3 regions of the Marinomonas algicola genome follow, and region 3 is predicted to be linked to each of the others. Evidence: predicted binding sites of a transcription regulator. Region 3 holds the regulator's gene; each other region holds the start of a gene.

What was found. Region 3 encodes FliA, which starts transcription of late flagellar genes. Its sites were predicted from a motif close to CTAAAGTTNNNNNNNNNNCNGCCGATA; they were not measured.
Region 1: IEZ33_RS15785 (flagellin N-terminal helical domain-containing protein) is a predicted target of FliA. The motif match lies at 1,256-1,282, and genes of this name have one in related genera.
Region 2: flgK (flagellar hook-associated protein FlgK) is a predicted target of FliA. The motif match lies at 1,414-1,440, and genes of this name have one in related genera.

What each region holds. Positions count from the first base shown of each region.
Region 1 is NZ_CP061941.1:3,438,062-3,441,343, reverse strand. Features, by position in the region: gene IEZ33_RS15790 (flagellin N-terminal helical domain-containing protein) at 1-871, shown strand, start outside; gene IEZ33_RS15785 (flagellin N-terminal helical domain-containing protein) at 1,395-2,309, shown strand; gene IEZ33_RS15780 (flagellar protein FlaG) at 2,370-2,816, shown strand; gene fliD (flagellar filament capping protein FliD) at 2,868-3,282, shown strand, end outside.
Region 2 is NZ_CP061941.1:3,445,033-3,448,314, forward strand. Features, by position in the region: gene flgK (flagellar hook-associated protein FlgK) at 1-1,350, opposite strand, end outside; gene flgJ (flagellar assembly peptidoglycan hydrolase FlgJ) at 1,467-2,468, opposite strand; gene IEZ33_RS15815 (flagellar basal body P-ring protein FlgI) at 2,506-3,282, opposite strand, start outside.
Region 3 is NZ_CP061941.1:3,095,221-3,098,502, reverse strand. Features, by position in the region: gene flhF (flagellar biosynthesis GTPase FlhF) at 1-735, shown strand, start outside; gene IEZ33_RS14205 (RNA polymerase sigma factor FliA) at 834-1,568, shown strand; gene IEZ33_RS14200 (chemotaxis response regulator CheY) at 1,625-2,005, shown strand; gene IEZ33_RS14195 (protein phosphatase CheZ) at 2,015-2,806, shown strand; gene IEZ33_RS14190 (chemotaxis protein CheA) at 2,818-3,282, shown strand, end outside.

The DNA of each region.
Region 1 (3,282 bases), 340 kb from region 3:
ACAGCTTATGAATTCAGGTAACTCATTAGATACATCTTTCAAAAGATTGTCTTCTGGCTTTCGTATTAACTCAGCGGCTGATGATGCGGCAGGCCTTCAAATTTCGGATCGTTTGACTTCCCAAATTAATGGTTTGAACCAAGCGGTACGAAATGCTAATGATGGTATCTCCTTGTCGCAGACAGCTGAAGGGGCGCTTGATGAAACGACCAACATGTTACAGCGTATGCGAACGTTGGCCATTCAAGCATCGAATGATTCAAACACAGACCAAGATAGATTGGCTATTCAGCAAGAAGCCGATCAACTTCGTTTAGAAATCAATCGTGTTGCTGAACAAACTACTTTTGGTGGTCAAAATTTACTGAATGGTTCCTATGCTGCTCGCTTTCAAGTGGGGGCAGATGGTGGTCAAACAATCAGTTTTTCTATGTCTACAATTACTACAAATAGTGGTGGTGCAGTAGCGATTAATGCTAACGGTGGTTTTACCATGTCAGGTATTGCTGGTGCCGCATCAGCCGTAACAGGTCTAACGACTCTTGGCTCTACTGTTAGTACAACAACCTTGTCATTAACGAGCATCGCTAATGCGGAAAACCTAATTTCTACGATTGATGCTATGATCTCTGTCGTGGATACTAAACGTTCTGAATTGGGTGCGATTCAAAACCGCTTTAGTTCTACAATTCGTAATTTATCGAATATCGCTGAAAATGTATCGGCCGCTCGCTCTCGAATTAGAGATACGGATTTTGCTCAAGAAACAGCGGAATTGACTCGTAACCAAATCTTGCAGCAAGCAAGTACTACAATTCTTTCTCAAGCGAATCAGCGCCCACAAGCGGCATTGTCTTTACTTGGGGGTTAATTCTTAAAGAATAGTTAAAAATAAAGCGGCTGATCAGGCCGCTTGAAGGAAAGTTCTCGAATATCGGAGGCAAGAGGTTTGGCGATGATATTCGAATTCTCGCTTCTTACTCCTAGAAGTGTTTTATGCCAAGCATGTCAGTGCTTGGTTTTTTTTTGTGAGGTTGGCGCCCCACATCTAAAGGTAAGCATTATCCATGCCATTTTCCTATTTGATTTTTATGTACTCTCAAATTGTATGTTTAGGTAGGTTTTGTGGTTTTTTTTAAATAATTAATCTAATTAATTATTGTTTTATCTTTATGATTTTTATATGAAAAAGGATTTATATTGCCATCTTGAAGGTTTTTTTTTGCCGTAAAAGGGATGTTTTTTTCATTTTTAGCTAAAGCTCTATCTGGTTCGGCCGAAAAGCTTCATAAGAGGTTTATTTTATTGGTTTAATATTTGGCGATATTGACCAGTATTTTATAAAAGTACCGTTTTTTGGAACGGGCTTTCATGGCGATACTTAGGAGGCTGTTATGGCTGTTATGGTAAATACAAATGCGTCATCATTGAATGCGCAACGTCAATTATCCAATTCTGGAAATGCGCTAGATACATCTTTCAAGCGTTTATCTTCTGGTTTTCGAATCAACTCTGCGGCAGATGATGCAGCAGGTCTTCAGATATCTAACCGTTTAACGTCTCAGATCAATGGTCTGAATCAAGCGGTACGAAATGCAAATGATGGTATATCTTTATCTCAAACAGCGGAGGGTGCATTAGACGAAACAACAAATATGTTGCAACGTATGCGAACTCTGTCTATTCAAGCATCAAATGATTCCAACAATGATCAAGACCGCTTGGCACTTCAACAAGAAGCTGATCAATTGCGCCTAGAAATTAACCGTGTTGCAGAGCAAACTTCTTTCGGTGGTCAAAACCTGTTGGATGGATCGTACTCTGCTCGTTTTCAAGTAGGTGCAGAAGGTGGTCAAACAATCAGTTTTTCCATGTCTACAATCACTACAAATACTGGTGGTTCAATAGCGATTAATGCTAATGGTGGTTTTACCATGTCGGGTATTGCTGGTGCGGCATCAGCCGTAACAGGTCTGGCCGGTGTTGGATCTACTGTTAGTACAACAAGCTTGTCATTAACAAGTATCGCTAATGCTCAGGACTTAATTTCAACCATTGATGCGATGATTTCAGTTGTTGATGCGAAACGTTCTGAGTTAGGTGCGATTCAAAACCGCTTTAGCTCTACGATTCGTAACTTGAGTAATATTTCTGAAAACGTCTCAGCCGCTCGATCTCGTGTACGAGATACGGATTTTGCTGTGGAAACAGCCGAGTTGACTCGTAATCAGATTTTACAGCAAGCGAGTACGTCTATCTTATCCCAAGCAAACCAAAGGCCTCAAACCGCTTTGTCTTTGTTAGGTTAATTTCTGATATGATAAAAGCTGAGGAGTCCCTCAGCTTTTATGTTTCAGGAGGAAGTTATTATGGCTATTGGCTTAAATGATTTGTTGAAAACCCCCTTATTGAACTCTAGTTCAAGTAATAGTGAGGCTAGTTTATTACAAAATTTCCAAGCAAAAAAAGAAATGGATGCTAAAAAAGTAACTGAGCTGGCCGATACAAATGCGAGTGATGGGCGATTAAGTCAAGGGAGTGAGCAGGGAGCGCTTGTTAGTGGAAGTAGTATTGAACAAATACAAGAAGAAGATGTAAGCCTTACTAATCAAAAAATGAATCAATTGAACGTCCAGCTTTCATTTGAAGTATCTGAAGAAAGTAATCAAAGAATTGTACGTGTGATTGATCAAGAAAGTGGAGAGGTTGTTAGGCAAATGCCTTCCGAAGAATTTTTGAAAATGTCTGAAAGAATTGATGAGCTTGTCGATCAGTTGAGTGAATTTAAAGGAGCATTAATCAATAGCTCGGTGTAATATTATAGAGTATTTTTTTCTTGGTATATTTAAACTTGACGGGGGTGCATTATGACTATAACAGCTCAAGGTATTGGTAGTGGTCTTGACTTAGAGGGTTTAATTAGTTCTCTTGTCAGTGCTGAAAGGGATGCAAAAACATCTTCTTTTAGTAGTAAAACCCAAGATTTAAATATTCAGCTATCTGCTGTTGGGGCGATTAATTCAAGGGTTGATGCTTTTAAAACATCGGTAGACAGTCTTAATGATTTAGAAGACTTTCAAAATCGAACGGCCTCCATTACTCAACCGAGTATTGGTGATATTATTAGTGTTTCTCCAGGCTCTTCAGCTTCTACAGGCCGTTATCAAATTTCAGTCGATCAACTAGCGCAGGGCAGTCGTAGTGAATCGGCGGCATCTGCTTTTTCCTCTGCATCAGACGTCGTTTCAGCTGGTGGCGGTAACCTTACTTTTACTTCCGGTG
Region 2 (3,282 bases), 350 kb from region 3:
CACCGTAACAGGGGCATTTAACGCCAGCTGTTCACCCGACCCCATTGACACGTCAAGCCCTCGAGCGGCTCCGCTTGTGGGTGTAAATTGATAAAGGTCACCATTTTCAAAGGGAACAGTAGGGTCGGCCTGTAAGCGAACTTCTATTCCTAGCCCGGGAATCGATACATAGCCATCGGCAGAAGGAACCGCGGTGGCAAGATCGACACTGACCAACACCCCATTCGCCTTCCCATTAGCATCAAACCCTTTAACGTCAAACGTCGTCGCGGACGTCATGGTTAGATTATAAGTATCGGTTGTAATTTCACTCGATTTTCCCGCTTCAGGACGAACTTTAACACTATGGGACAAACTTGAGTTGTCGGCTTTTTGATTTATTTGAACAGCATCAAGTGAAAAAAGATTTTTACCGTATTCACCATTATAATCTAGGCCTAACTTATTTTGCTCATTCATAGTGTCGGCTAGAACAATGGCCTGTTGGCCTAAACGTCGATCCATTTCAGTCAGCATATCATTACGATAATCCATCAGCGCACCAAGCTGACCACCTAAAGAATCGTTATTCAATCCAATTTCATAGCGACCGAAATCCAAGGTTAAATCGTATTCGGTAGGATCAAGCTCATTAGGTGATAACTTCAACGTCTTAGTATCATCTTGTAATACCAAAGGTTGCCCATTTTTCAATTGAAGCTCCATCAAGCCATTACTATCATAAGACAGCTTAACCTCAATCATTTCACTAATGCTTCGCGCCAGCTCTTCCTGCTGGTCTCTTAACTCATTAGCAACACGCCCACCCACCGTTTCTTGAACCAATATCTTTTCATTTAAATTCGCGACTTGAGCCGATAACTGATTAATCTCGTCAATAACAGAATTAAGTTGATTATTCGCCAGCTGATTTTGATCTTCAACAAAACCTGCTAACTCATTGTATTGACTAACCATGTTATTAAAATTGTTAAACGCGCTGTCACGTGTTGCTAAATTCGTCGGATCGGCATTCACCGACTGCAAGGCTGAAAACATGTTATCAAGATACGTATTCAAGGATACCGACTGATCGCCTACAATTTCATCGGCTGTTGAGGCTAATTGATAAAACTTTTCATAATAATGGTTCAGAGAGGTATCCGCGCGAACTTGCTGGTTCAGGAACTGATCAACGACTCGCTCGGTATCTCGTACCTCGACCCCACCATTCAATGTGGAAGATAGAACCGTGGTTTGTCGATTAAAGCCAGCCGTATTAACGTTAGAGGTATTCTGCCCCGTCGTTGTAATGAGAGCATTACTGGCTTGAATACCAGATAATCCAATTGAATATAAGCTTGCAGCCATAATGACTTACCTCGATTTCACTTTGTCTTTTCCAGGCTAGGAACTTAGCAAGGATATTAAGTATATCGGTTAGGCATGCAAAAACTTGACCACTTTATAAAGAATATAAGAGAGACCTAAAGAAGTGTTTTAAACCATTTACTTGAGAGGATATTACCTATTTTTTGACTGTAGTTAGGGTCCGTCGCGTACCCACCTTTCTGCAAATAAGCGGCAAACATTGCCGCATTATCGCCTGCCATTAAGGCATCTTTATACCGCTCACTGTCTTGTAGAAAACGAGCGTAATCATTAAAGCTTTCAGAGAAGGAATTATAAGCTCGAAACGGGGCCTTCTGTTTTTTTGCAACGCCATCTTCATACTCAAGCGTTGTAACAACCGCTCGATCTCCTTGCCAGCGAGAGTCCGCCTTTATCCCAAACATATTAAAGCTTGCACTACCATCCGCTTTGGCAATAGGAAACTTTCCCCAACCTGTCTCCAGCGCGGCTTGAGCTAGAATAGCTTTAGGATCAACCCCAAGTTGCCTACCCGCCTCTTGAGCTAACGGCCAAAGGCGCTCAACAAAGGTTTCAGGGGAATCAAATATCACACTTTTAACCGGCACAGTATCCGCTTGAGATGCATCTAAAGCCCCAACTTTAACCGCCGTTGAGTCAACAGTTTTTGCCGATTCCGCTTTTTCTAACAGGCGCCTCCCTGCCTCTTGCGCCATCAACTGAATCTTTGCCAAGTCTTGTGAAGCAATACTTTGTAGCAATTTGGAGTCACCTTCTACATCACCTGTTGCAGCCGATAAAGAAGCACTACCACGGCCCTCGAATTGACGAATGAGAGCGTCCGCTAAACCCACACCACCGGAGGTCGACATTGATTGAGCCATTTGAGAATCTAACATGTCTTCGTATTGCCTAGTTTGATTACTGGAAAATAAATCTGTACCACCAATAACCTCATTAGCGCTGCGCATATTCTTCAACAACATACCAATAAAAATAGATTCAAACTCTTGAGCCACTCGCTTTAAAGCCGCATCAGGGTCTTTCTGAGCCTGCGTTTTTAAATTCGCTAAAGAGGAAAAGTCGCCATAAAACTCATTAGCATTAATTTTATTCATAACGTCCTCTCACTTGCGAATTCAAAAACATAAAACGCTATATTACAACAAGGTCTGCATTCAAAGCGCCCGCTTGTTTGAGACCCTCAAGTATCGCCATCACATCACCCGGTGCAGCACCGACCTGATTAACCGCTCTTATAATATCATTCAAAGAAGCCCCAGGATCAAAAAGAAACATATGACCACTATTTTCATCAACCGTAATTTCGGTGCGAGGAGCCAAGATTGTCTCGCCACCAGCCAACGCATTAGGCTGGCCGATTTCAGGATTTTCTTTAATGGTTACCGTTAAACTACCGTGCGTCACGGCCGCTGGCGTTACCGTCACGTTTTGACCAATAATAATGGTTCCTGTCCGTGAGTTAATGACTATTTTCGCTCTCTCCTTGCCCAGCTCAACCTCTAGATTTTCTAAAATGGACAAGAATGAAACCCTCTGGCTTGGGTCTCTTGGCGCCGATACCCGGATAGACGTTGCATCTAAGGTTTGCGCAATATTTGGTCCCAATAAATTATTAATACGATCGGCTACGTGTTTCGCCGTCGTAAAGTCGGGGCGATTCAAGTTGAAGGTTAATGTGTCACCTCGATTAAAACTATTCGGCACAACCCGCTCTACAGAAGCACCATTTGGAATACGGCCAACCGTAGGAATATTAATCGATAATCTAGAGCCATCGGCGCCTTGAGCACCTAAACCACCAACCACCAAGTTACCTTGGGCAATAGCATACACCTCACCATCCGCACCTTTTAATGTCGAAAGCAACAGAGTTCCCCCTCGCAAACTACTGGAATTACCAATAGACGA
Region 3 (3,282 bases):
AGATTGCTAGATGATATTGATTTGCTTGGTAGGGAAGATGACTGGAATAGAGTTCTTGCTCACTTAGCCGACCATATACCAACTAGGGTTAAGACCAGTGAGTTACTGGGGTGTATTGCTTTTATGGGGCCCACAGGTGTTGGTAAAACAACCACTATCGGTAAAATAGCGGCTCAGCATGTTTTAAAGTATGGTAATAGTAGTGTGGTGCTTGTTACTACAGACACTTATAGAATTGCCGCGCACGAGCAGTTAAGGACATTCGGACGTATCCTTGGGGTCCCCGTTGTTGTTGTAAATGAATATTCAGACTTAAATGATGTATTAGATAAGTATGCTGATTACTCATTGGTGTTGGTTGATACGGCCGGTATGAATCCTAGAGATCGGAATCTTGAAAGGCAGTTGCTCATGATTAATCGTGCAAGGCCCAACTTGAAAAAATTATTAGTTCTGCCCTGTACAAGTCAAAGGCAGGTGCTGAAAACGGTTGTAGACGTATATTCAAAAGTCAGGCTTGATGGTTGTGTTTTAAGTAAATTAGATGAATCGGCTTCACTTGGTGAAGCAATTAGTGTAATTGTTGAAGAGAACCTTCCAGTAGTGTATGTTGCTGATGGACAAAGAATTCCTGATGATATTCAGCCGGCTAGGTCTCATAACTTGGTGAGTCGAGCTGTCTATGTGGCTGAGCAATATAGTCATCTTTATAGTTCTCTTAAATACGGTAGTTAGTAATTTTATGTTACTTTTTTACTTTGTTGATCGTCTATGTAGTAATGTCTAGATGATGTTTTTAACTTAAAAATTATTGGGTTGTTTTTTTATTGTTTATGCAGACTAAGATCGGCTACGACGCCTACTCAAAAAATGCACCTCTGTCTGTTGACGTTATTGTCAATCAGTATGGCTTCTTAGTGAAAAAAATTGCTTATCATCTCTTAGCGAGAATGCCTAGTAGTGTTGAGGTTGATGATTTAATCCAGGCTGGCATGATGGGACTGCTGGAAGCTCATAAGCGTTTTGAATCGAATAAAGGCGCTAGCTTTGAAACGTATGCAGGAATACGCATTCGTGGTTTTATTATGGATGAAGTGAGAAAAAGTGATTGGGCTCCCAGGTCAGTAAGACGAAATGGTCGAGCTGTCGCAAGTGCGATTAACGAGCTCGAATCTTCCTTAGGCCGTGAAGCGACGAATTTAGAGGTGGCTTCATCTATGGGAATTGAGCTTGATGAATATCATGATATATTACAATCATCCATGTCGAGCCAATTGTTTAGTTTTGAGGAGTTGCTTGATTCCGATAGTTTGAATTTTGATAGTGTTTCAGATAATGCGTCTAGCCCCTTCGAAAGTGTTGAAAGTGAAGATTTTCAAGACTCTTTAATTAAGGCAATAGATTCTTTGCCTGAGAGAGAAAAACTAGTATTGTCTTTGTACTATAATGAAGAAATGAATTTAAAAGAAATTGGTGCAGTTTTAGGTGTAAGTGAATCTCGAGTAAGTCAGATTCATAGCCAAGCGGCTATGAGATTGAAGGTCAAATTAATTGATTGGCGAGAATAAAATTTTGAGTTTTGAAATACTACCTTTGGGTTGTGGAGGTCGCATTGGATAAAAATATGAAAATTCTAATTGTTGATGATTTTTCAACAATGAGAAGGATAATTAAAAATCTTCTCCGAGATTTAGGTTTTACTAATACGGTAGAAGCTGATGATGGAACAACGGCGCTGCCAATATTGCAAGCAGGGTCGATTGATTTTCTGGTAACTGATTGGAATATGCCTGGAATGACAGGGATAGAGTTGCTGAGAGCTGTTCGCGCTGATGATAAACTTAAAACAATCCCTGTTTTAATGGTTACAGCAGAGGCGAAACGAGATCAAATTATTTCAGCTGCACAAGCGGGAGTGAATGGTTATGTCGTTAAACCTTTTACCGCTGTTGCGTTGAAAGAGAAAATTGAAAAGATTTTCGAACGTATCGACGCTGGGAAATAGGGGTATCTAATGTCAGATAAATCCAGTTCTAGTTTGGATGATTTTGAATCTATATTAAAAAATGGCGCTGTCGATTTGCTAAATAGCATTGAGGTAGGCAATTTTTCTAGTGCTATTCAAATAATACAAGAGTTAAGTGAAGCAAGGCATAAGAGCTTTTATAACGAAGTTGGTAATTTAACTCGTAGCTTACATAATGCGATTAAAGACTTTAAAGTCGACTCTGTAGAAATTGAACTAACAGACACTGATGAATCTGATAATGGCTCTAAAATTACGGATGCATCTGATCGATTAAATTACGTCGTTGAGATGACAAGTAATGCGGCTAATAAAACCATGGATATGGTTGATAGTAGCGTACCTGTCGCTAGTGAACTTCAAAAACAGGCAAAAGAGTTACGCAAGGACTGGGGGCGATTAATTCAAAGGGATCTTTCTCCTGAAGAATTTCGTCAGCTTTATAAAAGAATTGATGTGTTTCTATCGTATGCAGATGATAGTGCGACAATCTTGCATACAAATCTTAATACAATATTACTCGAGCAAGGTTATCAAGATTTAACGGGGCAAGTAATTACTAAAGTAAATGACTTGATTCGTGATGTCGAAGAGAAACTGGTTCACTTAGTCGCTGTAGCGGGTCGAGTTGATAGCATTTCGGGAATTGAACACGAATTAACCCTTGCAGAAGAGGATGATACTCGTGGTCACGGTCCAGCCATCAAAAACGATAACAATCCAGAAGTATTGAATAGTCAAGACGAAGTAGATGACTTGTTATCTAGTCTTGGTTTTTAAAGGAGCTGAGGATGAGTTTCGAAGTCGATGAAGAAATTCTTCAAGATTTTTTAGTTGAAGCTGGGGAAATCCTAGAACAGCTTTCTGAGCAATTAGTAGATCTAGAGCAAAATCCAGAAGATAAAGCATTGCTAAATGCTATATTTCGAGGCTTTCATACTGTCAAAGGTGGTGCTGGTTTTTTACAGCTGACTCCTTTGGTCGACTGTTGTCATTATGCAGAGAATGTGTTTGATATTCTCCGTAATGGTCAGCGAAAAGTCACATCTGAATTGATGGATGTGGTGCTTCAAGCTTTGGATGCTGTTAATGAAATGTTTGATGCTGTTCGATCTGGTCTAGAGCCGGAAAAAGCAGACCCAGCCATTATAACCGCACTAAGTCGATATGCGTCTCCTCCTACGGATGACGAACTTGAAGACGCTTCTGACGATGATTCTTCTGATGATGAGTTTGAAGAAGATGAGGGTGACTCA